One region of the Pseudomonas sp. GW456-L12 genome, then DNA from elsewhere that is predicted to be linked to it. Evidence: predicted binding sites of a transcription regulator. Region 1 holds the regulator's gene; each other region holds the start of a gene.

Evidence for each region. Region 1 encodes sigma-54, which starts transcription at its own class of promoters, with help from an activator protein. Its sites were predicted from a motif close to ANTGGCATNNANNTTGCTNT; they were not measured.
Region 2: AC07Y9_RS26590 (pilin) is a predicted target of sigma-54. The motif match lies at 2,054-2,073, and genes of this name have one in related genera.
Region 3: AC07Y9_RS01440 (CmpA/NrtA family ABC transporter substrate-binding protein) is a predicted target of sigma-54. The motif match lies at 5,242-5,261, and genes of this name have one in related genera.
Region 4: flgB (flagellar basal body rod protein FlgB) is a predicted target of sigma-54. The motif match lies at 4,235-4,254, and genes of this name have one in related genera.

Annotation. Positions count from the first base shown of each region.
Region 1 covers NZ_JBWKZA010000008.1:127,820-135,586, reverse strand. Annotated here, with positions in the region: gene AC07Y9_RS13000 (class II fumarate hydratase) at 1-12, shown strand, start outside; gene AC07Y9_RS12995 (DUF2753 family protein) at 40-489, shown strand; gene AC07Y9_RS12990 (superoxide dismutase) at 491-1,102, shown strand; gene AC07Y9_RS12985 (ZIP family metal transporter) at 1,136-2,029, shown strand; gene AC07Y9_RS12980 (HPr family phosphocarrier protein) at 2,061-2,333, opposite strand; gene rapZ (RNase adapter RapZ) at 2,350-3,207, opposite strand; gene ptsN (PTS IIA-like nitrogen regulatory protein PtsN) at 3,210-3,674, opposite strand; gene hpf (ribosome hibernation-promoting factor, HPF/YfiA family) at 3,687-3,992, opposite strand; gene AC07Y9_RS12960 (RNA polymerase factor sigma-54) at 4,072-5,565, opposite strand; gene lptB (LPS export ABC transporter ATP-binding protein) at 5,748-6,473, opposite strand; gene lptA (lipopolysaccharide transport periplasmic protein LptA) at 6,473-7,018, opposite strand; gene lptC (LPS export ABC transporter periplasmic protein LptC) at 7,005-7,577, opposite strand; gene AC07Y9_RS12940 (KdsC family phosphatase) at 7,586-7,767, opposite strand, start outside.
Region 2 covers NZ_JBWKZA010000030.1:26,201-33,967, forward strand. Annotated here, with positions in the region: gene AC07Y9_RS26580 (prepilin peptidase) at 1-543, opposite strand, end outside; gene AC07Y9_RS26585 (type II secretion system F family protein) at 546-1,763, opposite strand; gene AC07Y9_RS26590 (pilin) at 2,127-2,543, shown strand; gene AC07Y9_RS26595 (BON domain-containing protein) at 2,830-3,186, shown strand; gene AC07Y9_RS26600 (DUF748 domain-containing protein) at 3,389-6,307, opposite strand; gene AC07Y9_RS26605 (class I SAM-dependent rRNA methyltransferase) at 6,421-7,437, opposite strand; gene AC07Y9_RS26610 (acetyl-CoA C-acetyltransferase) at 7,622-7,767, opposite strand, start outside.
Region 3 covers NZ_JBWKZA010000001.1:267,799-275,565, forward strand. Annotated here, with positions in the region: gene AC07Y9_RS01420 (sensor domain-containing diguanylate cyclase) at 1-825, opposite strand, end outside; gene rlmKL (bifunctional 23S rRNA (guanine(2069)-N(7))-methyltransferase RlmK/23S rRNA (guanine(2445)-N(2))-methyltransferase RlmL) at 952-3,222, opposite strand; gene rmf (ribosome modulation factor) at 3,779-3,994, shown strand; gene AC07Y9_RS01435 (quinone-dependent dihydroorotate dehydrogenase) at 4,131-5,150, opposite strand; gene AC07Y9_RS01440 (CmpA/NrtA family ABC transporter substrate-binding protein) at 5,391-6,602, shown strand; gene AC07Y9_RS01445 (ANTAR domain-containing response regulator) at 6,618-7,193, shown strand; gene AC07Y9_RS01450 (nitrate/nitrite transporter) at 7,526-7,767, shown strand, end outside.
Region 4 covers NZ_JBWKZA010000002.1:349,916-357,682, reverse strand. Annotated here, with positions in the region: gene AC07Y9_RS04135 (flagellar brake protein) at 1-326, opposite strand, end outside; gene AC07Y9_RS04130 (flagella synthesis protein FlgN) at 422-889, opposite strand; gene flgM (flagellar biosynthesis anti-sigma factor FlgM) at 940-1,260, opposite strand; gene flgA (flagellar basal body P-ring formation chaperone FlgA) at 1,411-2,172, opposite strand; gene AC07Y9_RS04115 (chemotaxis protein CheV) at 2,245-3,177, shown strand; gene cheR (protein-glutamate O-methyltransferase CheR) at 3,222-4,049, shown strand; gene flgB (flagellar basal body rod protein FlgB) at 4,293-4,700, shown strand; gene flgC (flagellar basal body rod protein FlgC) at 4,704-5,147, shown strand; gene flgD (flagellar hook assembly protein FlgD) at 5,163-5,891, shown strand; gene flgE (flagellar hook protein FlgE) at 5,922-7,247, shown strand; gene AC07Y9_RS04085 (ribonucleoside-diphosphate reductase subunit alpha) at 7,503-7,767, opposite strand, start outside.

The DNA.
Region 1 (7,767 bases):
GGCGGCGTGTAAATCCCGACATTGCTTTGGAGGTTCACCATGGAGCACTGGAAACGCACGATCGAAAGGGCAAACCGTTTCTTCATGCAGGGCGACCTGGTGGATGCCCGCGAGTATTACTTGCAGGCCCTGGCCCTGGCGCAGGTGTTGTTCGAGCGCTGGAGCGATGCCGACGAAGCGGTGGCGGCTTGTGTCATCTCCCATCACAACCTGGCGGACCTGCACCTGCGCCTGAACCAGCCGGAGGAGAGCGCGGAGTACCTCTGCGCCATCCATCAGCGGTTGTTGCAGACCATGCAGGACAGCCGCCTGGCGCCGGCGCTGCGGGAAGCCGCGCTGCGCCAGAGCAGCAAGACCTATGTCGAGTTGCTCAACTTCATCGGTGAGCACGGTGAATACCCCCGTACGCATCGCCTGCTGGAGAGCAATGTCGCGCAATCGACTGCCGGCACCGCGACCCCGAATGCCCCTCATTACGGAGCACATTGATATGTCCTTTACCTTGCCTGCATTGCCCTACGCCTACGACGCCCTGGAACCGCACATCGATGCGCAGACCATGGAAATTCACTACACCAAGCATCACCAGACCTACATCAACAACCTCAACGCGGCCGTGGAAGGCACCGAATGGGCCGACTGGTCGGTGGAAAAGCTGGTGGCCGGGGTCCAGCAATTGCCGGAGAAGTTGCGTGCAGCGGTGATCAACCAGGGCGGTGGTCACGCCAACCATTCGCTGTTCTGGGCGGTGATGGCGCCGAGCGGCGGAGGCAAGCCGAACGGTGCGCTGGGCCAGGCGATCGACGAGCAGCTGGGCGGTTTCGAGAGTTTCAAGGAGGCCTTCACCAAGGCCGCGCTCACGCGTTTTGGCAGCGGTTGGGCCTGGCTCAGCGTGACCCCGCAAAAGACCCTGGTCGTCGAGAGCAGCGGCAACCAGGACAGCCCGTTGATGAACGGCAATACCCCGATTCTCGGTCTGGACGTGTGGGAGCACGCCTATTACCTGCGTTACCAGAACCGGCGGCCGGAATACATCAATGCGTTCTACAACGTGATCAATTGGCCTGAAGTAGCCGAGCGCTATCAGGCCGCACTGGTTTGAGCCCCCTCCTATAAAAAAGACCTAAGGCTGACTATGGGCACTGAAACACTGACGATCAGCAGCGGGCGGATGTTTCGTTACGCATTCGGTTCGCTGTTGCTGTTGGCGGGTACTGCATTGCTGGTTGCCCAGGGCTTGTCCTGGCTGGACCTGGAGCCGCGCTTGTTGCGTGCATTGCAGGGTGGGGCGGTCTGTGCCCTGGGAACCGCGCTGGGGGCAGTGCCCGTGTTGGTCATTCGCAAGATGCCGCTGGCGCTGAGTGACACCCTGTTGGGATTCGGCGCCGGGGTGATGCTGGCGGCTACGGCCTTTTCGTTGATCGTGCCCGGGATCGCTGCGGCGGAAAAACTCGGACTGTCGCCCTGGGCGTCGAGTGGCCTGATCAGCTTCGGCATCATGCTCGGTGCCTTGGGGTTGTTTCTGGTGGACCGCAAAGTCTCGGGGGGCAACCCGGAGAAACTGGTGGGCACCCTTGAGCATCCGGTCATCCCGCCGCGAATCTGGCTGTTTGTGTTTGCCATCATCGCCCACAACATTCCCGAAGGAATGGCCGTAGGTGTTTCCGCGGGTGGAGGCATGCCGGAGGCGGACAGCCTGGCCATGGGCATCGCCTTGCAGGATGTGCCGGAAGGGCTGGTGATTGCTTTGGTGCTGGCTGGCGCCGGCATGTCCAGGGTCAAGGCATTCCTGATCGGCGCCGCTTCAGGCCTGGTGGAGCCGGTGTTCGCGTTGCTTTGTGCGTGGCTGGTGAGCTTGGCCGAGATGCTGTTGCCGCTCGGGCTGGCGTTGGCGGCGGGGGCGATGCTGCTGGTGGTGACCCACGAAGTGATTCCCGAATCCCGACGCAACGGTCATGAGAAGCTGGCCAGCCTGGGCTTGTGTGTCGGCTTTTGCCTGATGATGGTCATGGATACGGCACTCGCTTGAGTGCCTTTGCGGCAGGTTTGCCTTGCCGACCTTACTCGCCTTCGTCGAAGAAGTTGTTGATCAGTGCCACCAGCGCTTCCAGCGCCTCCTGCTCCTGTTCGCCTTCGGTCTTCAGATGAATCCTGGTGCCCTTGCCGGCGGCCAGCATCATCATTGCCATGATGCTCTTGCCGTCGACCATCGACTCCGGCGTTCTCCCTGCGCGGATCTGGCAAGGAAACTGACCGGCCACGCCGACGAACTTTGCCGAGGCACGGGCATGCAGGCCCAGTTTGTTGATGATTTCAATTTCCAGAGCAGGCATCGCGGGGTAGATCCTTTCAGCTAAGGTCGCGGTGGCGAACCTGGACGTTCTTCAGGGACTTTTGCAGGACTTGGCCCAAGCGTTCGGTCAGGTAGACCGAGCGATGGTGGCCGCCCGTGCAGCCAATGGCAATAGTGACGTAGGCGCGGTTGCTGGCGGCGAAACGGGGCAACCATTTCAGCAGGTAGCTGGAGATGTCCTGGAACATTTCCTCGACGTCCGGCTGGGCGGCCAGGTATTCGGCAACCGGCTGGTCGAGCCCGGACTGGGCACGCAACTCGGGTTTCCAGTACGGGTTGGGCAGGCAGCGTACATCGAATACCAGGTCGGCATCGACCGGCATGCCACGCTTGAATCCGAAAGACTCCACCAGAAAGGCGGTGCCCGGTTCCGGTTGGTTCAACAGGCGCAACTTGATGGTATCGCGCAGTTGATACAGGTTCAGGTTGGTGGTGTTGACCTTGAGATCGGCCAGGTCGGCGATCGGTCCCAGCAGATGGCTTTCGTCCTGGATCGCCTCGGCCAGCGAGCGATTGTTGCTGCTCAAGGGGTGGCGGCGGCGGGTTTCGGAAAAGCGCTTGAGCAGGGTTTCTTCGTCAGCATCCAGGTACAGCACATCGCACTGGATATGCCGGCTGCGGACTTCCTCGAGCAGTTCGGGGAAGCGCGACAGGTGGCTGGGCAGGTTGCGGGCGTCGATCGACACGGCGACCAGGGGCTGTGTCAGTTCGGTGTGGATCAACGCCCGTTCGGCCAGCTCGGGCAACAGCCCGGCCGGCAGGTTGTCGATGCAGTAATAGCCATTGTCCTCGAGTACATCGAGGGCGGTGCTTTTACCTGAGCCGGACCGGCCGCTGACGATGATCAAACGCATGATTACTGACCGTTCTGTTCGTCCAGGACAACCTTGTACAAGGCTTCGTTGCTGGTGGCGCTGCGCAGTTTGTCGCGCACTTCTTTGCGGTCCAGCATGCTGGCAATCTGCCGGAGCAGTTCCAGGTGCGCATCGGTGGCGGCTTCCGGGACCAGCAGTACGAACAGCAGGTCGACCGGTGCGCCGTCGATGGCGTCGAAATCGATGGGAGCGTCCAGGTGCATCAGGGCACTGATGGGCGACTCACAGCCTTTGAGGCGGCAGTGTGGAATGGCAATGCCGTTGCCAAAACCGGTAGAGCCCAGTTTTTCACGGGCAATCAGGCTTTCGAAGACATCTTGCATCTCAAGATCAGGCACTTCGCGGCTGATCAGGTTGGCAATTTGTTCGAGGGCGCGTTTTTTGCTGCCGCCCGGCACGTTCACCAGGGAACGGCCGGGGGTCAGGATGCTTTCAAGTCGGATCATGGGAGGGGAGTGTTAGCGACCCGTGCCTTGGAGAAGGTGGAGTTGCTTTTCCTTATGCTTTTTCAGTTGGCGGTCAAGCTTGTCCGTGAGCAAGTCGATTGCGGCATACATGTCGTCATGTTCTGCATTGGCGACGACTTCCCCACCATGGATGTGCAGCGTGGCCTCGATTTTCTGCTTCAGTTTTTCGACGGCCAGCGTTACCTGCACATTGGTAATCTTGTCAAAGTGCCGCTCAAGTCGGTCGAGTTTTTCGCCGATGTAAGCGCGCAGAGGTTCGGTCACTTCCAGTTGGTGTCCACTGATGTTGACTTGCATACAGCTTCTCCTTCGTTGCCAGTGCATAAAGCGGCAGGTCGATTGACCTGCCACTGGAACGCTGTGGCGAGCCCGGCGGCTACATCAACCGCTTCCGTTCGCTGGAAGGCGCGATCCCCAGGGATTCGCGGTACTTGGCGACGGTACGACGGGCTACCTGAATGCCTTGTGCCTCCAGTAAACCAGCGATCTTGCTGTCACTCAACGGCTTTTTCTGATTTTCCGCGGCGACCAGTTTTTTGATGATCGCGCGGATCGCCGTGGACGAGCATTCACCGCCTTCGGAGGTACTTACGTGGCTGGAGAAAAAGTATTTCAGTTCATAAATGCCCCGTGGGGTATGCATGAATTTTTGCGTGGTCACCCGTGAAATCGTCGACTCGTGCATGCCGACTGCTTCGGCGATGTCATGCAGGACCAACGGTTTCATAGCCTCATCGCCGTACTCGAGGAAGCCGCGCTGATGCTCGACGATCTGGGTGGCGACTTTCATCAGGGTTTCGTTACGGCTCTGCAGGCTCTTGATGAACCAGCGGGCTTCCTGCAACTGGTTGCGCATGAAGGTGTTGTCGGCGCTGGTGTCGGCGCGCCGCACGAAGCCGGCGTACTGTGGGTTGACGCGCAGGCGCGGCACGGACTCCTGGTTCAGCTCCACCAGCCAGCGTTCGTTGTCCTTGCGCACTATGACGTCGGGGACCACGTATTCGGCTTCGGTGGATTCGATTTGCGAGCCCGGCCGTGGGTTGAGGCTCTGTACCAGTTCGATGACTTGGCGCAGTTCGTCTTCCTTGAGCTTCATGCGCCGCATCAGCTGGCTGTAGTCGCGGCTGCCGAGCAGGTCGATGAAGTCGCTGACCAGGCGCTTGGCTTCAGTCAGCCAAGGGGTCTTGGCAGGCAGCTGGCGCAGTTGCAGCAGCAGGCATTCGCCCAGGTTGCGGGCACCGATGCCGGCGGGCTCGAATTGCTGGATACGGTGCAGGACGGCCTCGATTTCGTCGAGTTCGATGTCCAGTTCCGGATCGAAGGCTTCGAGAATTTCCTCGAGGGTTTCGTCCAGATAGCCTTGATTGTTGATGCAGTCGATCAGGGTCACGGCGATCAGGCGATCGGTGTCGGACATGGGCGCCAGGTTCAACTGCCAGAGCAGATGGCTCTGCAGGCTTTCGCCGGCCGAGGTGCGGGTGGTGAAATCCCACTCGTCGTCATCGTTGCTGGGCAGGCTGCTGGCGCTGGTCTGGTAGACGTCTTCCCAGGCGGTGTCGACCGGCAGATCGTTGGGAATGCGTTCGTTCCATTCGCCGTCCTCGAGGTTGTCCACCGTCGGGGCGGTTTCCTGGTAGGAGGGTTCCTGGATATCGGTATTGGGTTTCTGCTCGGCGTTGTCGGCCAGCGGATCGGTGTTATCGAAGTCGTCGCCTTCTTCCTGGCGCTCGAGCATCGGGTTGGACTCCAGGGCCTCCTGGATTTCCTGTTGCAGGTCCAGGGTCGACAATTGGAGCAGGCGGATGGCCTGTTGCAGCTGCGGTGTCATCGTCAGCTGCTGGCCCATTCTGAGGACTAGCGATGGTTTCATGGCAGGGGCTTAACACCTTATTCGCCGGCGCACATGCGCCATCCACTACAGGGCGCGTGAGCGCCAAACATAAGCAAATTATATGCCTGAAACTGAAGTGTTTGCCTAGAGCGCTGTAACAATAAAAACAGCAGGGTTTTATTGGGGCGGGCGCTCTGGCGACCAGCCAAACACCTCAGGGCTTACAGGCGGAACTCATGGCCCAGGTAAACTTCCTTGACCAGCTCGTTGGCGAGGATGGTTTCGGCGTCGCCTTCGGCGATCAGTTGACCGTCGTTGACGATGTAGGCGGTTTCGCAGATATCCAGGGTTTCACGGACGTTGTGGTCGGTGATGAGCACGCCGATACCCTTGGCCTTCAGGTGATGAATGATCTGCTTGATGTCGCCTACCGAGATCGGGTCCACGCCGGCGAAAGGTTCGTCGAGCAGGATGAACTTGGGGGCGGTGGCCAGGGCGCGAGCGATTTCCACGCGGCGACGTTCACCGCCGGAAAGGCTCATGCCCAGGTTGTCGCGAATGTGGTTGATGTGGAACTCCTGCAGCAGGCTTTCCAGCTCCTGGCGACGGCCGGCCTTGTCGAGCTCCTTGCGGGTCTCGAGGATGGCCATGATGTTGTCGGCCACCGAAAGCTTGCGGAAGATCGAGGCTTCCTGCGGCAGGTAGCCGATCCCGGCGCGGGCGCGGCCGTGCATTGGCTGGTGGCTGACATCCAGGTCGTCGATCAGGATGCGACCCTGATCGGCCTGGACCAGGCCGACGATCATGTAGAAGCAGGTGGTCTTGCCGGCGCCGTTGGGGCCGAGCAGGCCGACGATCTGGCCGCTGTCGATGGACAGGCTGACGTCACGCACGACCTGGCGGCTCTTGTAGCTCTTGGCCAGGTGCTGAGCTTTCAGAGTTGCCATTACTGGGCCTTTTCGTCAGTTTTCTTTTTCGGCTGGATGACCATGTCGATCCGTGGGCGCGACTCGGTGACCTTGCTGCCGGTGGCGCGACCGGCGCTGGCCAGCTTCTTGTTGGTGTCGTAGACGATTTTCTCGCCCTGGGTGATGTTGCCGTCCTTGTCGACGACTTTGGCGCGGTCGATCAGTACGACGCGGTTTTGTGCGGCGTGGTACTGGATGGTCACACCGTAGCCCTGGACCGGCTTGGTGTCGCCCTGGGTTTGAATCTGCTCGAAGTAGGCCAGGTTGCCCACCGAGGTCACCACGTCGATATCACCGGTCTGGGTGCGGGTGATGGTCACGGTATTGCCGGTGACCTTCATCGAGCCCTGGGTGATGATCACGTCGCCTCTGTAGGTGGCTACGCCATTCTTGTCGTCCAGTTGAGCGTCGTCGGCCTGGATGCGGATCGGTTGCTGGCTATCGTTCGGCAGAGCCCAGGCGCTCACGCTTCCCAGTGCTGCGCCCAGACCGAGCAAAATAGGGAGGGTTTTAACGAGCCTCATACTGTCCTCTTACGTTCGATAGCAGGTTCATCCTGCCGTCTTTCAAATACGCTTTCATTCCCTTGCCAGTCGTCACGCCGCCGGCGCCGTCGATTCTAACGTCTTGATCGGTCTGCGCATATTGCTTCTGCGGGAATACTGTCATGCGGGTCGTGGTGATCAGCAGGTTGCGATTTTTCTCGTCGGTGCGCGAAACCCGTACCGAATCGATCAACTCGACCTCGGTGCCGTCCGGGTTGACTTCGCCGCGCTCGCTCTGGACATGCCAGGGGAAGGCGGTGCCGCGATACATCTGCAGGTCCGGCTTGGTCAGCAGGGTCACCTCGGTGGCCTTGAGGTGCTCGACCTTGTCGGAAGTCATTTCGTACTGCAGCTTGCCGTCGGGCAGGTACTGCACGCTACGGGCGTTGATGGCGTAGTAGTCGATGGCGCTTTCGTCGACCTGCGCGACCGGCTTGTCGAGGAAGCGTTCCGGGCTGATGTTCCAGTACCCCACCGCCAGGAACAGCACGGTGATGATGCCGAAGATCAGTATGTTGCGAATCTTTTTGCTCAGCATGGGAGGCTCTATAAGTAGGCGGCGTGGGCCGCTTCAAGGCTGCCTTGGGCGCGCAGGATCAACTCGCAGAACTCGCGGGCGGCGCCTTCGCCGCCACGGGCCTGGGTGACGCCATGGGCGTGTTCACGGACAAAACTGGCGGCATTGGCGACGGCCATGCCCAGGCCGACCCGGCGGATCACTGGCAGAT
Region 2 (7,767 bases), on a different contig from region 1:
ATCGTGGAGGCTGACGAACAGGTCGAAGCCATTGACGATCAAGCCCAGCCACAACAGGGGCAGCACCAGCACGTCGGGCAACAGTTGATGATCGGCATCGATCAGGCTCATCGCCAACAGGCCCCAGCTCAGGAACAGCATCAAGCCGGCCTGCCAGCCAAAGCCGAAATGCCAGGCCACGAACGCCGAGGCCAGGCCGCAGGTCAGCTCCACCAGGGGGTAGCGCCGGCCGATCGGGGCCTGGCACGCGGAGCAGCGTCCGCGCAGCAGCAGGTAGCTGAACAGCGGGATGTTTTCCCAGGGGCGGATCGGGTGCGCGCAGTGCGGGCACTGGGAGTGCGGGAGCAACAGGTTGTAGGTCGGCCCGGCAGGCTCGTCGGGCAGCCCGAGGATGTCACGGGCCTGGGCGTGCCAGTCGCGCTCGAGCATCTTTGGCAGCCGCCAGATCAGCACATTGAGAAAGCTGCCGACAATCAGGCCCAGGACCAGCACCGATGCTACGAAGACCAGCGGGTAGCTGGCCAGGACCTCAGTCAATGACATGTTCAGATCGCTGTGCCGAGTTGGAAGATGGGTAAGTACATGGCAACCACCAGGCCGCCGACGAGGGTGCCCAAAACTACCATGATCACGGGTTCCATGAGACTGCTCAGGGTGTCGACCAGGGTATCGACCTCTTCCTCATAATGGATCGCGACCTTTTCCAGCATGCCGTCCAGGGCCCCGGACTCTTCACCGATGGCGGTCATCTGGATGGCCATGCCGGGAAAGATGCCGGATGCGCGCATGGAAAAATGCAACTGCATGCCGGTCGCCACGTCCTGCCTGATGCGGTTCACCGCTTGCTTGAACACCTGGTTGCCGGTGGCCCCGGCCACCGAGCCCAGGGCTTCCACCAGCGGCACTCCGGCGGCGAAAGTGGTGGACAAGGTGCGGGCGTAGCGGGCCACCGCGGACTTGTACATCAGTGGCGCTACCAACGGCAGTTTCAGCAGGCCCACGTCCAGCCAGTGGCGAAAGCGTGGTGAGCGCCGGCGGGCATGGCGCAGGCCGAACACACTGAGCAACAGCGCGCCCACCAGCAGCCACCACCAGTGCTGCACGAATTCCGAGAGGGCGATGACCAGTTGCGTGAACACCGGCAATTGCGCGCCGAAGCCCTGGAACATCGACTGGAATTGCGGCACCACCTTGACCAGCAGGATCCCCGTCACCACCAGCGCCACGCAGATCACCGCCAGGGGATAAGTCATGGCCTTGCGGATCCGCGTCTTGAGGTTTTCGCTTTTTTCCTTGTAGGTCGCCACCCGCTCCAGCAGGGTTTCCAGGGCCCCGGCCTGTTCGCCGGCATCCACCAGGCTGCAGTACAGCTCGTCGAAGTACCGCGGCCTCTTGCGCAGCGCGCTGGTGAAGCTGCTGCCGGCGGCGATGTCCTGTTTCAGCTCGCCCATCAGTTTGCGCATGTTCGGGTTATCGAAGCCCTCGGCAATGATGTCGAACGATTGCAGCAGTGGTACGCCGGCCTTGATCAGGGTCGCCAGTTGCCGGGTGAACAGGCTGATGTCGCGGGCCTTGATCGGGGGCGTGCGCTGCAACAGCGAGTTGGACTTCTTCCTGACCCTGGCCGGGTTGATGCCTTGCTTGCGCAACTGGGCCCTGATCAGCGAGGGGGTATGGCCGCTCAATTCGCCGCGCAGTTTGCTGCCTTGCCTGTCGGTGCCTTCCCACAGGTAAACACTGACTTTTGCTGCTTTGACCGCCATGGTGTCGAGTCCCGGGTTGTGATGGATGTCCTCAGGGCCGGCAGTGCCCTGTGCGTTAGCGAGTGGACCGCTGCGCGGGGCGCGGCGTCCGGCTCATAGAGTTTGAATGGCCCGATACGTTCCTTGGATGGGGCGGGCAGTGAATGCAATCGATGATCGAATGACAGCGTAGCCCGTCACGACGACCGGCCCAGGGCACTTGGCTGACAAAAAGTGTCAGATAGTGCGACTTCTGGCGCTCACTGCCGCAGCTCCGCGCCGCTAAAGCCCCGTTCAGCCGGGGCGCAGGCGCTGGCACAGGCTGTGCTATGGCTGTGTGGTGAGTGCCCAGACCCCTGGATATCCCCTGCTTGGAGCAGATAGATGAAGTATCAGAAAGGTTTTACCTTGATCGAGCTGTTGGTCGTCGTGGCGATCATCGGCATCCTGGCCACCTTTGCCATGCCGCTGTATTCCAAATACCAGGCGCGGGCCAAGGTCACCGCGGCGTTGGCTGAAGCCTCGGCGCTGAAGGTCAACTTCGAGGACGTGCTGAACCAGGGCAGCGATCCGACCCTGGAGCTGGTGGGGGGCAAGGCGGCAACGTCGAACTGCACCATGACCGCTGCGGGTTCCGCCTCGACCGGAGCGGGAACAATCGGCTGCACCATCCTCAATGCACCGGCACCGGTGCTGAACAAGACCGTCACCCTGACCCGCACCACGGCCGATGGCTGGGTCTGCACCACCACTGTCCCCGCGGACTACTCCCCCAAAGGCTGCACCGCCAGCGGCAGCTGAGCCCGGTTCTCGCTTGCTCGGCGCGTGAAACGCCACGCGCCAGCGCGCCCTTGGGGAAAGTATCGAGAATTCAGGAAGTTAGCTCGCCTGGGAAGTGCAACTTGCATGCAGATTATTCGCCGGTCATGCATTTTGCATGACCGCGAGTGCTTGGGTGGATTTGTAATTCATTGATATTTAAGGGTTTTATTGTTTTTCTGAACTTGGCATAACGCCTGCAATCTACTTAAGTAACCCTGCTGCCAGGACTTGGAGCAGGTTTTCCAGAAGAACAGGAGTTACTCGTATGAAGAAGTTCGCTATCGCTGCTGCAACTGCTACCGCTCTGACCCTGACCATGGCTAACGTCGCATTTGCCCAGACCACTCAAGCTACTCAGGCGCCAATGGTGCTCGCGGCGGGTGAAGTGACCAAGGCCAAGGAAGCCACTTCCGACACCTGGATCACCACCAAAGTCAAAGCGGATCTCGTAACTGAAAAAGGCATTCCTGGTACCGACATCAAGGTCGAAACCAACAAGGGTGTGGTTTCCCTGTCCTCCACCACTGCTCTGACCGCGGCGCAGAAAGAAACCGCAGTCAACATCGCCAAGAACATCAAAGGCGTGAAGGCAGTATCGGCTGACGGTTTGAAAACCGACTAAGCCTCAAGCTTCTTTCCTGGACAGGGAGAAGATGCGGTAGAGGATTCATCTACCGCTTCCTTGAAGGTTCATGCGAATGGCCACAGGGAAGTGGCTCCTTTTGTAAACAGAACAGGCCCCGGCACAGTGTGTCGGGGCCTGTTCTGTTTATGGCGGGGGAAACCGCCGGGCCGACCCGTTTCCGGGGCGGCGGGGAGGGGGATTATTCGGCGTCCAGGTGCATGGGGGTAATGACCCGACCATCGCTTTCGGCCTGGCCAAGGTTGGCATCGATGAAGTAGACCCGGTCGTCCGCCAGCTGGCCCTTGTCCACCAGGAAGTCCTTGATGCTGCTGGCCCGTTCCTGGCCCAACTGGCGCAACAGCACATCGCTGCCACTCCAGAACTTGATCACGCCTTCACGCATTTTCGCGGTGCGCTCTTCCTTGCCCAGGTCCTTCCATTCGGCCGGTGGCTGGGTCTTGAGGCGTGTGCGATAGATGCCTTCCAGCAGCGGGGCTTTCTCTTTCTCCGGTACTTCCAGCAGCGACGCCTGGGCCGGCACCTTGTCGCCGCGACGCTGGAGCATCTTGTAGTAGTTGTACTGGTATTCCCGCTCCAGGCGTTGCTCGGCGATCAGCGGGCCATCGCTGCTCTGCGCGGCGGTGCCTTCGATCTCCAGGCGCAGGGCCGGACGTTCCTTGAGCGCATTGGACAGCTTGACCAGCGTTGCTTCCGATTCCGGGCTCAAGTCACTCGAGCCCGGGGCGAACGAGACACTGCCCAAGTCTTCCGAACCGCCACCCGCGACCAGCCCGCCAATCAGTTTGAACGGTGCCGCGGCAGCCTTGACGATCAGGTTGCGCAGGGTCTGCCAGACAATCGGCATGACGCTGAACTGCGGGTTGTTCAGATCGCCCGTCACCGGCAGTTCGATGGAGATCTTGCCGTCGACATCCTTGAGCAAGGCGACCGCCAGTTTCAGTGGCAGGCTCACGGCATCCGGGCTGTCGACTTTTTCCCCCAGCTCCAGTTGTTCGACCACCACTTTGTTTTCGGCCTTGAGCTGGCCGTTGGTGATGACGTAGTGCAGGTCGAGGTTGAGCCGGCCCTTGCGGATGCGGTAGCCGGCGAACTTGCCGGAGTAGGGGGTCAGGTTGGTCAGTTCGACGCGTTTGAAGCTGGTGGCGATGTCCAGTGCGGCCATTGGATCGAAGGGGTTCACGCTGCCCTTGATGGTGACCGGCGCATAACGGTCGACCTTGCCCTTGATATCGACGCTGGCCGGTTTTGCCTGGCGGCTGTCGATGGTGCCGATCTGGCCATTGAGTTGCTGGACGGCCGTGGCGAAGTTGGGGGTCAGGCTGAAGTCGGCGAAGTTGGCCGAACCGTCGTTGATGGCGATCTGGCCGATATGGATGCCGAGGGGTTTTTCCTTGGCGGCCGGCTTGGCTGCGCCTTTCGGCGCGCTGTCGGCCGGTTGCGGGATCAGCAGGTCATCGATGTTGGTGGTGCGGTCATCGTTGATCATGAAGCGCGCATAGGGCTGCATCAGGTTGACCTTGTTGATCGTCAGGCTGTCGCCGTGCTGATAGTTCAGGCCTTCGAGCACCAGTTGCTGCCATTTCACGAAATCGCGGGTTTTCAGGGTGTCCAGGGTGTGCAACTGGTCGACCTGTGCGCGGCCAGTCACGCTGAATGTCAGGGGATCGATGTTTTTCAGGTCCACCGCCAGGTCGCTGCCGAGCATGCCGCTGCGCAGCTCCAGGCGAATGAACGGGCTGATGTAGGACTGGGCGACCCGCAGGTCGATGTCCTTGGTCTGCACCGCCAGCTTGGCGGTCACCGGTTGCAGGTTGACCACGCCGTTGGCGAGGATCTTGCCCTGTTTGCCCACTTCGGTGTCGAGCTTGAGGTTGAAAGGCGACTGGTTGAGGCTGTCGAAGTTCTGCACGTCGACGTTCAGCGGGCCGACCTCCAGGGCCACGGCCGGCTTGGCCTGACGGTCCGCCAGGTGCACCTGGTAATTGCGCAGTTGCACGTCCTTGAGCAGCACCTGCCAGGGTTTGCTCGGCGCCGGAGCGGGAGCCGGCGGAGTATCGGCGGCGGCCGGAGCGGGCTTGGCAGCCGGTTTGGCCGGCTGGCTGGCGAACAGTTTCTGCCAGTCCAGTTGGCCATCGGCCTCCAGGGCGGCCCAGGTTTCCAGTTTCTGGCTGCGGATCTTGCCGACCACCACTTGCTGCTTGGCCAGGTCGACCGTGGTTTCACTGACGTCCAGGCGCTCCAGGCGGGCCAGCGGCCGACCGTCCGGAGCCTTGATGGCGAAGGGCGCGACGCTGACCGAGGCATCGCTGAGCAGCAGTTCGGTTTCCTTGGACAGGTTTAGCTTGTAGCGGGTGTTGAGGTTCAGCACGCCGTCTTCGAGGACCAGGGGCAGTGCGTCGCGGACATAGGGCCACCAGGCTTTCATCTGGCCGTCGGTGACTTTCAGGGTGCCTTCGGAGGCGATTGGCGTCAGGCTGAAATTGCCGCTCCAATCGATCTGACCGCCCGCGGGGCCCGCGGCGACCAGGGTCATGTCGGCACTGTCATCGGGCAGGGTGCTGAGGTTCTTCAGCTCGAGATCGAGTTTGTCGTAGAGGAAATCGATGGGCTCGCTGGGCCGCGCGTCCTGGAAGTGCACATAACCGCCCGCCAGCTTGATGCGCCCGATACGCAGGGGGAACGGTTTGGCTTCGGGGTCGTCCGGAGTGGGTTCGCTGGCGGGCAGGTTGAACAGGCCCAGCAGGTTGAGCTTGCCGTCCTTGGCGAACAGGATCTCGCTCTTGGGTTTGTCCAGCTCGATATCGGCCAGGTGCAGCGCGCGGGTCCAGAGGCTGTCCAGTTGCAGGTTGGCGTAGAGACGTTCGAAGGCCACCTGCTCCTTCCCCGGCTCACCGATATTCAGGCCCCAGAGCGTCAGTTCGAGACTGAACGGGTTGAGTTCGATGCGCTGGATCTTTGCCGGTACCGTCGCGTAGTTGGCCAACTGTTGATTGGCCACTCGCAAGGCGATGCCCGGCAAAATCAGAAAGCCCAACAGGCTGTACAGGGCGAGAGCGGTCAACAAGGCGCCGATAGCGCGGATCAATCCTTTGGACATGCGAGGCTTCATCTATCTGAATCGGAAGTGCGTTGGAGTATGGCATGCGTTTCCGGTTCCGAAACAATCCCATGACGGTCGCAAACAGGATTGTTCAGATTCCTCGCAACAGATCACAGATGCAGGATCAGGGTCTTGAGCGGCGGTTGCTGGTCCATGGACGGGAAGTCACGAGCGGGTGTCAGCACCTGCCATTCGCGTACCGGGCGACCGGCTTTTTCGGCACAGCGCAGCACCTGTTCGCGCCAGTCGTCCAGCGTGACTTTCGCCAGGTTGTTGCAGCAGATCAGCACGCCATTGTCGGCGGTGGCCAGCAGGGCAGGCTTGAGCAGACTCTGATAGTCGCGCAGCAGGTCGACGGTGCCGAATGCACTCTTGGCCCAGGCCGGCGGGTCGAGCAGCACCAGGTCGTACTGGCGCTGTTCCAGGCGTGGGTAGCTGGGCAGCTTTTGTCCACGGCGCTGGCTGATGGGCAGGCCGGCCAGTTGCCGGATCGCCGGGAAGTAATCCGATTGCACGAACTGCATGGCCGGCAATTGCGGATTGAGCTGGCCGTTCTCGCGGCCGACCGCCAGGTTGCCCTCGGCGAAGTCCAGGTTGCACACCTCGCGGGCACCGCCTGCCGCGGCACTCAGGCCGACGCCACAGGTATAGGCGAACAGGTTCAGCACGCTCTTGCCGGCGCTGTGGGCCTTGACCCAGCCACGGGCGTTGCGCAGGTCGAGAAACAGCAGCGGGTCCTGGCCGGCATGGCGACCGCGTACCCGGTAGTTCAAGCCCCATTCGTGACCGACCAGGTCTTTGAGCGCCTCTTCTTCGGCGCGGTAAACCGAGTCCTCGCGGTCGATGCGTGAGTTGCCCCGGGAGCGGTCGTTGTAGACCAGCAGGGTGTCCAGGCCCAGTTGCTCCTGGACGGTCTCGTGCAATTGCAGCAAGGCATCGCGTTCCAGCGTCTGGTGAAAGCTTTGCACCAGCAGCTGCGGGCCGTAACGATCGATGGTCAGGCCCCCGGCGCCTTCCTGGCTGCCATGGAACAGCCGATAGCAGTCGGTGCCTTGCTGATGCAGCTCGACGAGCAGGTCCTGGCGATGATCGAGGGCGGCGCGCAGCGCCTGATTCAAGGAAGACATGCGGGCGCCTTGCGGATGATTGGGCGGGGCAGTCTACCAGTTTCGTTTTGTCCTCTGTGTAGGAGCGAGCTTGCTCGCGAAAGATCGGCCGCAACACCGCGATGCACCAGGCAGACCGCGTTACCGTTGAGGTCCATCGCGAGCAATCGAGCGTCGACCGGCCGCTCCTACAAGGGGATTGTGATCAGCGTTCGATGGCCAATGCCACGCCCTGGCCGCCACCGATGCACAGGGTGGCCAGGCCTTTTTTGGCATCGCGCTTGAGCATCTCGTGCAGCAGGGTCACCAGCACTCGGCAGCCCGAGGCGCCGATCGGGTGGCCGAGGGCGA
Region 3 (7,767 bases), on a different contig from region 1:
TTCATAGAGTTTGCCGTACGACTCGGCGGTCGACAGGTCAATGATCTGCACGAACAGGTTGTCCTGACGCTGCTCGGGCAGACCATCGACCACCAACTGGCGCATGCTGATCACTGCGATCACATAACCGTAAGGCTCGGGGGTCGACATGGCCACATCGGCACGCAGGCTGACGGGAGTCGCCAGGATGATGCCGCGCGCGTAAGAAGGCTCGACTCCGACCAAGCGCACCGGCTGCGAAACCGCCACGCCGCCACGCCGCCGCGCCCGCTCGAGAGTGTCGCGACGCATTGGCTGGGCCAGCAGGTCGAACCCCAGGGGCGAGCCCAGCGGGCTTTGGGTCTGGCTGTAGAGCACCGGTATGTACTCATCGCGCTCGGCGGCTCGCTGCAGCTTGCCTTCGGCATTCAGGTCGGCAATGAAATAATCCGGCGCCCCCTGTTCCTGCGCCATGCGCTCGAACAGCGCGCGCTCGGCACCGCTGACGCGCGGCGCCCAGGCGTAGGCCTGGGTACGATGCAAGAGCGGTTGGGTGTAGCCGTCGAAATCCTGGCGCGAGACCGCGCCGGAATTGATGAAGAAGCGCTTGAGACCATCCAGGCGCTGCTCCTGATCTTCGAAGCGCTCTTCGATGCGGCTATAACGTTCGCTGGCCAGCAGCTGGAAACGTTGGCGCAACTGCTGCTGATACAGATTGAGGGTCGACCAGGCCAGCAGCCCGGTCAATACACAACCAAACAGCAATACCACTAACGCGACCAGCCAGGCCGACACGTCTTCGCTGATGAAGCCCAGGATTTTCGGGCGTACCGAGTGCAACGACATAAGCAAAACTCATAACGCCAGCGAACGTGAGCGTCACATGGGCTTGCATTGAGTTATAGCTATTCGCCACTAATTTGGCTAGAGCAAAGAGCCTTGAAAATCAAGGCTCTGTGGATCCAATCAACCTCAGCGGGCGGTGATTTTCCAGGCCCGGTGGATCTTGCCGTTACGGGCGAAATCCGGGTCGATGGTCTTGGCGGTGATCTCCTCGACGGCATAACGCGCCGCCAGGTTTTCCTCGAGCTGGAACTTGCGGAAGTTGTTGGAGAAATACAGCACGCCACCGCTGGCCAACCGGGCCATGGCCAGGTCGAGCAGTTGCACGTGGTCACGCTGCACGTCGAACACCCCTTCCATGCGCTTGGAGTTGGAGAAGGTCGGCGGGTCGATGAAGATCAGGTCGAACTCATCGCGGCAAGTCTCCAGCCAGGCCATGACATCGCCCTGCTCCAGACGGTTCTTGTCAGAGAAACCGTTGAGCGACAGGTTGCGCCGCGCCCAATCCAGGTAGGTTTTCGACAGGTCGACGCTGGTGGTGCTGCGCGCGCCGCCCTTGGCCGCGTGCACACTGGCGGTGGCGGTGTAGCAGAACAGGTTGAGGAATCGCTTGCCGGCGGCTTCTTTCTGGATCCGCAGGCGCATCGGCCGGTGGTCGAGGAACAGCCCGGTGTCGAGATAGTCGGTGAGGTTGACCAACAGCTTCACGCCACCTTCGCTGACCTCGGTGAACTTGCCCTGGGCGCTCTGGCGTTCGTACTGCTTGGTACCGCTCTGGCGTTCGCGGCGCTTGATCACCACCCGGCTCTTGTCGACGTTCAACGCTTGCGGAATGGCCGCCAGGGCATCGAACAGACGGGCCTGGGCCTTTTCCGGGTCGATGGATTTCGGCGCGGCGTATTCCTGCACGTGCACCCAGTCGTGGTACAGGTCGATGGCCAGGGAATATTCCGGCATGTCGGCATCGTAGACGCGATAGCAGTCGACGCCTTCGCGCTTGGCCCACTTGCCCAGCAGCTTGAGGTTCTTCTGCAGGCGGTTGGCGAACATCTGCCCGCCTTCGCTCAGGCGCGCCTGCTCGACCACGGGGGCTGGCGCCGGCGTCGGTTTGATCGGGTTGCCGTTCTTGTTGTACTGGCGCTCCTGCGGAACCAGCGGCGCCTTGTCGGCCTCGGCCTGCTCACGCTCGATCTGCCGTTGCTCCGGGGTACGCCGCTCGCCAGTGACGAACTGGTCTGGCTGCACCTTGATCAACAGCAGCTTGCACGGCAAGGCGCCGTTCCAGAACGAATACTGCTTGTGGCTGCGGATGCCCATGCGCTTGCCCAGGTCCGGCGCGCCGGTGAATACCGCCGCTTCCCAGCCCAGGCAGGCCTGACGCAGGCGCTCGCCGAGGTTCTGGTAGAGATACAGCAGGCTGGCTTCGTCACCCAGGCGCTCGCCGTAGGGCGGGTTACTGATCACCAGGCCTTTCTGGTTCTGGTCCGGGCGCGGCTCGAAGGTCGCCACTTCGCCCTGGTAGATCTTGATCCACTCACTGAGGCCGGCGCGCTCGACGTTGTTGCGCCCTGGCTGGATCAGCCGCGGGTCGGCTTCGTAACCGCGAATCCACAGCGGCGGCTTGGCCAGGCCGGCCTGAGCCCGCGCCTGGGCTTCTTCATGCAGCTTGCGCCACAGCGCCGGGACGTGACCGAGCCAGGCAGTGAAACCCCATTGCTCGCGCTTGAGGTTGGGGGCGATGTCGGCGGCGATCATCGCTGCTTCCACCAGGAAGGTCCCCACGCCGCACATCGGGTCGGCCAGGGCGCCGCCATTGGCCGCGATACGTGGCCAGCCGGAACGGATCAGGATCGCCGCCGCGAGGTTTTCCTTCAGCGGCGCCGCGCCCTGCTGCAGGCGATAGCCGCGCTGGTGCAGGCTGTGGCCGGACAGATCGAGGGAGAGGATGGCTTCGCCGCGATCCAGGCGCAGGTGAATGCGCAGGTCCGGGTTGAGCTTGTCGATGGAGGGACGCTCGCCGGTCGGCGTGCGCAGCCGGTCGACGATGGCGTCCTTGACCTTCAAGGCGCCGAAGTGAGTGTTGTCGATGCCCGAGCCGTGGCCGCTGAACTCCACCGCCAGGGTGCCGTCCGCCAGCATGTGGTCCTGCCAGTCGACGTCATGCACGCCGTGATAGAGGTCTTCGGCGTCCTTCATCGGGAAGCGCTTGAGCACCAGCAGTACCCGGTTGGCCAGGCGCGACCAGAGGCACAGGCGGTAGGCGGTCTCCATGTCGGCCATGCCGCGCACGGCCGAGGTATGTTCGCGCGCGTCTTCAAGGCCAAGCCCGGCGGCTTCCTCGATGAGCAGGCCTTCAAGGCCTTTGGGACAGGTGAGGAAGAGTTCGTAGCGATCCGACATGGGAGTTCAGGGCCTTTAGCAATAAGTGAACGGACAACGCATCGTCCGCCCGGTTTTCAATCAAGCGCTTTTCTTGAAGAGCGCTCGCGTGGCACGAATCTGTGCCGTCCCGCCCCTGCTGTTCAGCTCGCCGCTAGCGGTGACCACTGGGGTCAAAAGAGCTTAGATGCCGGGGCAGATAATAAAGTCAGCGAAACAAAAGGTCATAACTCGACCTTTCATCGAATAATACCTGAGTGCAACGGAATGGAATTCTCACTAAAGCATTAAGCCCATCATCCAGTAAGAGGCTGATCAGAGCGAGGTTTGCCTGATCAACCCGATGTAAAGCAGGCCGTTCTTATGGCCTCAACATCATTATCGTTACGTCCTTATGACAAAACGATCATTCCCTCGTTGTGACGCATTGGTTAGAAATCAACTCAGGTTGGCGCCGCAATGACGCCAACGCCACGCTCGCGACGCCGGCAGCGAGCACCAACGGCAGAAGCATTCTGCCCGGCCTCAAACGAGGCCGACGGGACATAAGACAGTCAACAAGTGAGGGAAACACCCTATGAGAAGACTTAAGCGTGATCCGTTGGAAAGAGCATTTTTGCGCGGATATCAGTATGGCGTTCATGGCAAGTCCCGTGAGCTTTGCCCATTTACTCTACCGTCGGTACGCCAAGCCTGGATCAATGGCTGGCGCGAAGGACGCGGCGACAACTGGGACGGTATGACCGGCACTGCGGGAATCCACAGACTCAACGAACTTCACGCCGTCGGCTAAAACAGGGCACACATTCCGACACCAAAATCTGAATACGTAACGACTTAACCACGCACGTCCCATCCGGACGGCGGGCTGCGGCCCAGGGGCTCCTTTAAGGAGCCCTTTTTATTGGCCGCGCAAAAAGCCGCTGTCCTCAGCGCAACGCGGCGATCGCGTCCACCGACTCGCGAATCAGCGCCGGGCCCTTGTAGATGAAGCCCGAATACAACTGCACCAGGCTGGCGCCGGCAGCGATCTTTTCCGCCGCATGCTTGCCTTCGGTGATACCGCCCACCGCAATGATCGGCAAACGCCCGGCCAGCTCGCCCGCCAGCACCTTCACGGTGTGGGTGCTCTTGTCGCGCACCGGCGCGCCGGACAGGCCGCCCGCCTCGTCGCCATGCTCCATGCCTTCGACACCTACACGGCTCAGGGTGGTGTTGGTGGCGATGACCGCGTCCATCCCAGTCTCGATCAGGGCTTGCGCCACTTCGGCGGTTTCTTCGTCGGTCATGTCAGGGGCGATCTTGATCGCCAGCGGAACCCGCTTGCCGTGCTGCACCGCCAGCTCCTGCTGACGCTGGCTGAGGGCGCCAAGCAACTGCTTGAGCGACTCGCCGAACTGCAGGCTGCGCAGGCCCGGGGTGTTGGGCGAACTGACGTTGACCGTCACATAGCTGGCGTGGGCATACACCTTGTCCAGGCAGATCAGGTAATCATCCACCGCGCGCTCGACCGGGGTGTCGAAGTTCTTGCCGATGTTGATCCCCAGCACGCCCTTGTACTTGGCCGCCGCCACCCGGGCCAGCAGGTGATCGACGCCCAGGTTGTTGAAGCCCATGCGGTTGATGATCGCCTCGGCTTCCGGCAGGCGGAAGATCCGCGGCTTGGGATTGCCCGGCTGCGGACGCGGAGTGATGGTGCCAATTTCGACGAAACCAAAACCCAATTGGGCGAAGCCATCGATGGCCGCGCCGTTCTTGTCCAGGCCGGCCGCGAGGCCAACCGGGTTCGGGAAGTCCAGGCCCATGACCTTCACCGGCATCTGCGCCGGCGCCTTGCACAGCAAGCCATTGAGGCCCAAACGCCCGCCCGCGCCGATCAGGTCCAGGGACAGATCGTGGGAGGTTTCCGGGGAGAGTTTGAACAACAGCTGGCGGGCCAGGGTATACATGGGCGGGCTTGACTCGGTGGCGGCGAAATGAGGCGGCGATTATAGCCGGGCATGGGGGCCGCAGGCGAGGCACGCGGCGAAATCAGCGGTGAATGGCATATGCCTTGCACCACAACCAGCATCAGCACCCAGGCCAATGGCGGCGTGGGTCGAAAGACAAAGGCGTCGTTACCCCGCCGGCTCTGCCTGGCGCGGGTGCGACGTTTTTTTATGGAAGCTTTTTATCGAGGGCGCCACCCCATGAATGAACTCCCCGTCAGCCCGCTGGCCTGGGTCAACGGCAGCGATGCCCCGGAAAAGACCGCGATCAACCTCGGTTTCATGGCCTTGAGCGACTGCGCCTCGGTGGTGGTCGCCGCCACCCAGGGCTTCGCCCAGCCTTACGGCCTGACCCTGAACCTCAAGCGCCAGGCGTCCTGGGCCAACCTGCGGGACAAGCTGGTGAGCGGCGAGCTGGATGCCGCCCACAGCCTGTACGGCCTGATCTACGCCGTGCACCTGGGCATCGGCGGGGTCAACGCCAGCGACATGGCGGTGCTGATGGGCCTGAACCAGAACGGCCAGAGCATCAACCTCTCGCGAGAGCTGCAAGCCCTGAACGTGACCACTCCTGAAGCGCTTCACCGGCACGTGCACCAAAGCCGGGCAAGGCTGACCTTCGCCCAGACCTTCCCCACCGGCACCCACGCCATGTGGCTGTATTACTGGCTGGCCGCCCAGGGCATCCACCCGTTGCAGGACGTCGACAGCGTGGTGGTGCCGCCGCCGCAAATGGTCGCGCACCTGCAGGCCGGGCGCATCGACGGTTTCTGCGTGGGTGAACCCTGGAGCGCCAGCGCAGTGAACCAGAACCTGGGCTTCACCCTGGCCACCAGCCAGGCGATCTGGCCCGACCACCCGGAAAAAGTCCTCGGCTGCACCCGTGCCTTCGTCGAGCAGTACCCGAACACCGCGCGGGCCCTGGTCATGGCGATCCTCGAGGCCAGCCGCTTCATCGAGCAGAGCCGCGAGAACCGCCAGAGCACCGCGCAACTGCTGAGCGCCCGCGAGTACCTCGATGCGCCGCTGGACTGCATCGAGCCGCGCCTGCTCGGCGAATATGCCGACGGCCTCGGCCACCGCTGGCAGGACCCGCACGCGCTACGCTTTCATAATGAAGGCGCGGTCAACCTGCCGTATCTGTCCGACGGCATGTGGTTCATGACCCAGTTCCGCCGCTGGGGCCTGCTGCGCGAAGATCCAGATTACCTGGGCATCGCGCGCCAGGTGCAGCAACTCGAGCTCTATCGTGAAGCCGCCACCGCCGTCGGCGTCGCATCCTGGGGCCTGGACATGCGCAGCAGCCAGTTGATCGACGGCAAGCTATGGGACGGTTCGGACCCGGCCGCCTATGCCCGCAGCTTCCAGCTGCACGCCATGAGCGACAGCTCCCCTCTTCTCGCCAGCCGCTGACAGGAGCCCGAGACCATGTTGCGTATCCTGCTGATCAACGACACCGCCAAGAAGGTCGGTCGGCTCAAGGCGGCCCTGATGGAAGCCGGTTTCGAGGTAATCGACGAATCGGGCCTGACCATCGACCTGCCGACACGCGTCGAAACGGTGCGTCCGGACGTGATCCTGATCGATACCGAATCACCGAGCCGCGATGTGATGGAGCAAGTGGTGCTGGTCAGCCGCGACCAGCCACGGCCGATCGTGATGTTCACCGACGAGCACGACCCCGACGTGATGCGCCACGCCATCAAGTCCGGGGTCAGTGCCTACATAGTCGAAGGCATCCAGGCCCAGCGCCTGCAGCCCATTCTCGACGTGGCCATGGCCCGCTTCGAGAGCGACCAGGCCTTGCGCGCGCAGCTGCAAGCCCGCGACCAGCAACTGGCCGAGCGCAAGCGCATCGAGCTGGCCAAGGGCCTGTTGATGAAGATGAAAGACTGCAACGAAGAACAGGCCTACACCCTGATGCGCCGCCAGGCCATGAGCCGCCAGCAGAAGCTGATCCAGGTGGCCGAGCAGATCATCGCCATGAGCGAGTTGCTGGGCTGAAAGCTTGCGGCACCGGTGCGGGCCCCATCGCGGGCAAGCCTCGCTCCTACGGAGAAGACCGTGAGTTTCTGTAGGCGCGAGGCTTGCCCGCGATCTGGAACACCAGGACTGCAACTCTTGGCACAAATCTGGCTATGTAATCGACACAGGTAACCAACGGCGGTTGCCCCACCTACGACAAAGACGTCGCACACCCTTCTCGCCCCAGGCGAAACGGGTTGCGGCGTTTTTTCGTTTTGGCCCCACAGCCCGGGGCCGGTGGAGCGGCCGTAATGGCGCCCCACGCAAAAGCTCATGACTCCTTTCGAGACTCTTAACAGCTGAGGTGCGCGATGAATTCAAGCTTCTGGAAATCCGGCCACACCCCGACATTGTTCGCGGCCTTCCTCTACTTCGACCTGAGCTTCATGGTCTGGTACCTGCTCGGCCCGCTGGCCGTACAGATCGCCGCCGACCTGCAACTGACCACCCAGCAGCGCGGGCTGATGGTGGCCACGCCGATCCTGGCCGGCGCCGTGCTGCGGTTCGCCATGGGCCTGCTGGCCGATCGCCTGTCCCCCAAGACCGCCGGGCT
Region 4 (7,767 bases), on a different contig from region 1:
CCACCATTGGATTCGTCGATAGTCGGGATGCCATTGCTTTCCCAGGCGATGCGCACGCCTTCGTGAAAGCCTTCGACGCGAAACGGTTCGCCGGCGAGCATGAAGCGTTCGCCATCGCGGGGGATCATTTCGTCCAGGGCAATCATGTTGCTGTCACGATCGATCTCGACCAGATAGCTTTGAAAGCGCTGGCTGCGTTCGTGGAAAGTGATGATCAGCGGGTCATGGCTGTCTTGCAGCAAGCGCAGCGTGGAGTTGATTTCCAAGGGGGTGGTCAGCACCTTGGGTGGCTGTGGCGCATCTTCTGCGTTTACGGCATTGAACACGGTTCATCAATCTCCAGACAAAATACGACTACACGCAATAGCTGGCATTTTGCCAGCATGTTCCGCGACTTGATAGGGCGCGCTCATCTCTGGGGTCAAGCCTGGCTAAGCGGGCGAGGCTTGGCCAGCTTGGCGGTTGAGCCGCGGGCATCATAGAGGGCTGGAGGCTCGCCACCGGTGAGGATTTTCAACTGATTGGCGGTGGTGGCCTGCTGAACCTGGATCGAGCGACCGTTGAGTTCGTTCGCCGCCTGGCAATCGGCAAGCATTTGGGTCAGCACGTCACTCTGGGCCAGTAACTGGTCACCAATCGAGGAGTGACTGGCCAACTGTTCCAGGCCGGCGCGGCTGGCAGGAAGGTTCAGGCTGGCGAGGAGTTCGCTGCGTTTGCGGCCATGCTGCTCGAGCAAAATGATCAGGGCTTGCTTCTGCGCGAGAATCTCTTCCAGCAGCGGCATGTCGCGACCGTGCAGGGCTAGGGATTCGGTGCGCAGCAATTCCAGCAATTGTTGAGCTGGAGCAAAGTCGTCGGTGATCAGTTGCAGCAAATTAGTGTCGTGCATGTATGGCCTTGGGTTTTAAGCGTCCAAAAAACTGGCGCAGGCCTTATTGGCTAGCGCTGGGCTTCGAAATTAAGCAGTTTGCTGGCTACACGGTTGCTGTCGACTTTATAGCTGCCATCGGCAATCGCTTGCTTCAACTCGGCCACGCGGGCGTTGTCGACGGCAGGCTGGTCGCGCAGCTTGTCAGTGATCTTCTGCAACTGTTGAGCCTCATTACTGAGGTGTACCGACTCCCCGCTGGTGCTGGCCTGTTCGGCCGGAGCGTTCAGCGGCGCGGATTTGTCGGCGTCGCCGGTTTCCTTGCTGGCGCTGGTGCGCGTGCTGCCGGTGAGTGAGGGAGAGCTGTTTAAACGGCTGAAATCGATGACCATGGTAAAAAAACCTCTGGGTATTTGGACGCTTGACTTGTTTTCGGCAATACGCCGGAAAACTTTAGGCTCAAATATCGATAAGCCCGCACGCGCCGCTGTTGCCCTGCATGGGCCACAGTTTAGGGGGCAACAGTGCACAGCGCCAGTCGTCTACATGGCGACTTCCACCTGTCCCGGCGCGGTGATCCGCGCTTTGATGACCCGTTGTGAATTGAGGTTCTTGACCCGGATCTGCTCGCTCATACCGCCATTGGACAAGGCTTCACCGGGCATTTTCACGTTCAGCGTGCCGCTACGGGCAGAGATCACCACCTGATCGCCCTTGCGTACCACTTCCGCCTGTTCCAGGTGAACCAGGGTGACGAGTTGGTCGGCGACCATTGGTCGGACAAGCTTCTGCCCAATGGCCTGGTCCACTGAAGTCAGATAGCCCTGGTTGATCTGGCCGATATCGCGCTCGCGCAGCATCACGTCTTCGGGGCTGATGATGCCGGTGCGCTTGAGTGGCCGGGTGGTGGTCACCACCTCGCGGAACAGCTTGACCTGGGCGGGCACGAATACGGTCCAGGGCGAGGCGCCGTCGCAACGGACGCGAACGGTCACGCGTCCCAGCGGCTGTGCCGGGCTTTCCAGGGTCGCTGTCAATTCCTTGTCGCAATGCGGCATGCGCAGCCGCGGGTCGAGCTGATTGACCTGGATCTCGTAGCGCCCAGGCGTTTGACTGGTTTCCAGATAGTCTTCTACGGTGAATTCAAGAAACCCCTGAGTGACGCCGATAAGTAGATCAGGCAGGGTTACCGAGTCAGCAACGGCAGGATGGCCAGGGTTTAAAAAAAACAAAGCCGACAGCCCGTACAGCAATCTGCGGTAGTTTGATGTCAGGCGTCGGGAAAATGTCGTTTTGGCGTTCATAACAGTTAAAAAGCAAGCGCCGTGCCGTTTAGCGATGAGCGCGTCGGATCTTAAGCTTTGGGGAGTCTGGGCATGGCTGGTGTAATGGATTCGGTGAACCAGCGCACGCAACTGGTAGGGCAGAATCGCCTTGAGCTGTTGTTGTTCCGTCTCGACGGGCAGCAGCTCTACGGGATCAACGTATTCAAGGTTCGGGAGGTGCTGCAATGCCCCAAACTGACGTTGATGCCCAAATCCAGTCCTGTGGTGTGCGGTGTCGCGAATATTCGAGGGGCGACCATTCCGATCCTGGACCTGGCGATGGCCACCGGTTCAGGCGGGTTGCAGGATCTGAGCAACCCCTTTGTCATCATCACTGAGTACAACACCAAGACCCAGGGGTTTCTGGTGCGGTCGGTCGAGCGCATCGTCAACATGAACTGGGAGGAGATCCATCCGCCACCCAAGGGGACGGGGCGCGATCACTACCTGACGGCGGTGACGCGGGTGGACAATCAGTTGGTGGAAATCATCGACGTCGAGAAGGTGCTGGCCGAGGTCGCGCCGACGCCCGAGACCATTTCGGTAGGCGTGGTGGATGTCGAGACTCAGCACAAGGCTGTTTCACTGCGGGTGCTGACAGTCGATGACTCGTCGGTGGCGCGCAAGCAGGTCACGCGTTGCCTGCAGACCGTGGGGGTCGAGGTGGTGGCCTTGAACGACGGTCGACAGGCGCTGGATTACCTGCGCAAGCTGGTCGACGAGGGCAAGAAACCTGAAGAAGAGTTTCTGATGATGATCTCCGACATCGAGATGCCGGAGATGGACGGCTACACCCTCACGGCCGAAATACGCAACGATCCACGCATGCAAAAGCTGCACATCATCCTGCATACTTCGTTGTCAGGTGTATTCAATCAGGCGATGGTGAAGAAGGTCGGTGCCGATGACTTCCTTGCCAAGTTTCGTCCTGATGACCTGGCATCCCGGGTTGTCGACCGGATCAAAGCAGCAGATAACAGCTAGGGATATCCATCCCTGGCGGTCACACGATTTAAGAGGCGGCATCATTGTCTACGGGTAATTTGGATTTCGAACAGTTCCGGGTGTTCCTGGAAAAAGCCTGTGGGATCTTGCTGGGTGAGAACAAGCAATATCTGGTGTCGAGCCGTCTCAACAAACTGATGGAACAGCAAGGCATCAAGTCCCTCGGGGAGCTGGTTCAGCGCATTCAGTCCCAGCCGCGCAGCGGTTTGCGAGAGATGGTGGTCGACGCCATGACCACCAACGAAACCCTGTGGTTTCGCGATACCTATCCATTCGAGGTGTTGAAGAACAAGGTCTTGCCGGAGGCGATCAAGGCCAGCCCCAACCAGCGCTTGCGCATCTGGTCGGCGGCCTGTTCCTCGGGGCAGGAACCCTATTCGTTGTCCATGTCGATCGACGAGTTCGAGAAGACCAACATCGGGCAACTGAAGATGGGGGTGCAGATCGTTGCCACCGACCTGTCCGGGACCATGCTGAACAACTGCAAGACCGGCGAGTACGACAGCCTGGCGATCGGTCGCGGTTTGTCGGCCGACCGCCTGCAGCGCTATTTCGACCCCAAGGGGCCGGGGCGCTGGGTGGTCAAGGCGCCGATCAAGAGCCGGGTCGAGTTCCGCTCGTTCAACCTGCTGGACAGCTATGCCAGCCTGGGCAAATTCGACGTCGTGTTCTGCCGCAATGTGCTGATCTACTTCTCCGCCGAGGTGAAGAAGGACATCCTGATGCGCATTCACAGCACCCTGAAGCCGGGTGGTTACCTGTTTCTCGGGGCTTCCGAGGCGCTCAATGGATTGCCCGACCATTACCAGATGGTCCAGTGCAGCCCTGGGATCATCTACCAGGCGAAGTAAGATTGTCGTTGTTGAAAAGAGAGGCCTTCGGGCCTCTTTTTTGGTGCCTGCGATTTTGCCAGCGCAGGAGAGGCGGCAACCGCTGCATTGCCGCTTTGCTGACGTTTCGCGGAAATGCCTTGCCGCTTTTCTGGCATTGCCGCTTTGCCGCTGCCGGCAAAGCCTTGATTTACGGGCTTTGAGCACTTGGCACGTAGCTTGCTATATCCCGTTTACGAAAAATCTGGTCGAAGGTTTCCCGACATGAGCATCAGCTTCGATAAAGCGCTCGGCATTCATGAGCAGGCTCTTGGCTTTCGCGCCAAGCGTGCCGAGGTGCTGGCCAACAACATCGCCAACGCCGACACCCCGAACTACAAGGCTCGGGATCTGGACTTCTCTGCCGTGCTCGCCGAGCAGAACGAGAAAACCAAGAACGGCACCTTTGCCCTGAACATGACCAACAGCCGGCACATCGAAGCCGAAGGCCTGGGCAGCGGCGACGAATCGCTGCTGTACCGCACACCGATGCAGCCGTCGATCGACCAGAACACCGTGGATGCCCAACTGGAACAGTCGAACTACGCCGAGAACTCGGTGAACTTCCAGGCCAGCTTCACGCTGCTCAACAGCAAATTCAAAGGGCTGGTGTCAGCCCTGCGCGGAGAGTAATCCATGTCCCTCGCCAGTGTTTTCAATATTGCCGGTAGTGGCATGAGTGCTCAGACCACTCGCTTGAACACCGTCGCCAGTAACATCGCCAACGCCGAGACAGTCTCCTCGAGCATCGACCAGACCTACCGTGCGCGCCACCCGGTGTTCGCCACCATGTTCCAGGGCGCGCAAAGCGGCGGCAGCGAGTCGCTGTTCCAGAATCAGGACGCGGCCGGTCAGGGCGTTCAGGTGCTGGGTGTGGTCGAGGACCAGAGCAGCCTCGAGGCGCGTTACGAGCCTAACCATCCGGCCGCCGACGCCAAGGGGTATGTCTACTACCCCAACGTCAACGTGGTGGAAGAAATGGCCGACATGATTTCCGCCAGCCGCTCGTTCCAGACCAACGCGGAAATGATGAACACCGCCAAAACCATGATGCAGAAGGTCCTGACCCTCGGTCAGTGATAAGGGGCGACTCAGATGAGTGTTACCGATACCACCAGTAGCCTGACGCTCAAGGAGATCCTTGCGAACTCCTCGAAGAAAACCCCGACCACCAGCAATGACGGCTTGGCCGCGGCCACCAATAGCGTCAAGGGCAAAAATGAGCTGGGCAAGGACGCGTTCCTGAAGTTGCTGGTGACCCAGCTGAAAAACCAGAACCCGCTGGACCCTCAGGACAACAGCGCGTTCGTTGCTCAGTTGGCGCAGTTCTCCACCCTGGAAGGGATCACCACCCTCAATACCTCGGTGAACTCCATTACTGGCAACTACAAGTCGTCCCAGGCCCTGCAGGCTTCGTCCCTGGTGGGGCGTTCGGTGATCGTCCAGACCGGTACCACCCAGGTCGACACCACCAAGAGCATGACCGGTTCGGTGACAGTGCCTACCGGCGTCAGCGGCGTCACCGTGACCATCACCGACAAGGATGGCAAAACGGTCAAGACCCTCGACCTGGGAAGCCAGAAGGCCGGCAGTACCAGCTTTGTCTGGGACGGCACCAATACCGACGGCACCAAGGCCGATCCGGGCAATTACACCTTCAAGGCCAGCACAAAGATCGATGGCAAGGCGACCGACCTGGTCACCTACCTGCCGGCGACGGTCAACAGCGTCACCATCAGCCAGACCGGCGGTGAGCTGATGTTGAACCTCGCGGGACTGAGCAGCCCCGTGGCGCTCTCCAAAGTTCAAACCATTGGTATCTAGAGCCGACTAACGCGGCACAAGGAGTGGAATATGTCTTTTAATATCGGCCTTAGCGGTCTCTATGCTGCCAACAAGCAACTGGACGTGACCGGCAACAACATCGCCAACGTGGCAACCACCGGCTTCAAATCGTCCCGTGCCGAGTTCGCCGACGTCTACTCGGCCACCAAATTGGGCACCGGTAGCAAGACCATAGGTAATGGCGTGCGCCTGGCCAACGTTTCCCAGCAGTTCGGCCAGGGCGACGTGAACAACACCGGCAACGTACTGGACATGGGTATCCAGGGTTCAGGTTTCTTCGTGCTGAGCGACAACGGCTCGCTGACCTACACCCGCGCCGGTACCTTCAAGACTGACAAGGACGGCTACATCACCAACACCGATGGCACTGCCCGCCTGCAAGGCTATGCGGTCGATGCCAATGGCAAGATCGTCAACGGCGTGCTGACCGACTTGCGTATCGACACCTCGAACCTGTCGCCGAAGGCCACCAGCTCGGTGTCCTCGACCATCAACCTGAACTCCACCGCGCCGGTCATCGACCAGAGCGTGACAGGTTTTGCCTTCGATCCGACCAAGGTGGAAACCTACACCAAGCAGTTCAGCACACCGATCTATGACAGCCAGGGCAACGAGCACAAGCTGGACCAGTACATGGTGAAAACCGGTGCCAACACCTGGAAGACCTACACCCTGGTCGATGGTCGTAACCTCGATGGTTCCGCTCCGACCACCACCGGCGCTACGGCTCCAGTTGCATCGACCATGAATTTCGACTCCGCCGGCAAACTGGTTTCGGTCATCACTCCGCCTGCCACTACACCTAATCCGGGCAACAACCTGACCCTGGCGGGTTGGGTGCCTGGCACTGTGACCAACGGTACGTGGAAGGCCAACGGTTCCAGCGCCAATCCCGGCGGCGTAACCATCTCTATGACCAGCACCACGCAGTTCAACGCCGATACCGCGCGTTCGCTGCCGGTGCAGGACGGCTACGCCACTGGCCAGATCACCAACCTGACCATCGACGGCACCGGTACCCTGTTCGCCAACTTCAGCAACAGCCAGAACAAGGCCATCGGCCAGATCTCCCTGGCCAGCTTCACCAACGAACAAGGTTTGCAGCCGGTAGGCGGCACCAGCTGGAGAGAAACCTACGCCTCGGGCGTACCGGGTTACGATGCTCCTGAAACCGGCACCCTGGGTTCGATCGTGTCCAACTCCCTGGAAGAGTCGAACGTCAACCTGACCAACGAGCTGGTGGACCTGATCAAGGCCCAGAGCAACTACCAGGCGAACGCCAAGACCATCTCCACCCAGAGCACCATCATGCAGACCATTATTCAGATGACCTGATAATGGCTGGCTGACAGCGCTCGAAAAAAGCCCCTCACTGCAGGGGCTTTTTTGTGCCCGCAAGATTCATTCACCGCAATCTGCTTCTGTAGGAGCGAAGCTTGCTCGCGATGAGTCATGACGCTCGGGTGGGGGCAGCCGGTAGCGGCTGCGGAGGACGGATAGGGCGGCTTTTCCCCAGGCCAAAGAAAACCCCCGGCAGGCAGGGCCTGTCGGGGGTTCGGATAAGCGCCGGAAGGCGCCTGTCGGCTCAGCTTATTGGCAAGCTTCGCAATCCGGCTCGTCGATGGCGCAAGCCTTCGGCACTGGAGCAGGACCGGCTGGAGCCGCCAGGACCGAGTCGTCACCGTGGTTGCCGCCGCTGGAAACAGCGTTCAGCTTGCCGGTGTTGATGGTCGACTTCTCGGTGCTGGTCGCGGCCAGGGCACGGAGGTAGTAAGTGGTTTTCAGACCACGGTACCAAGCCATGCGGTAGGTCACGTCGAGCTTCTTGCCCGAAGCGCCGGCGATGTAGAGGTTC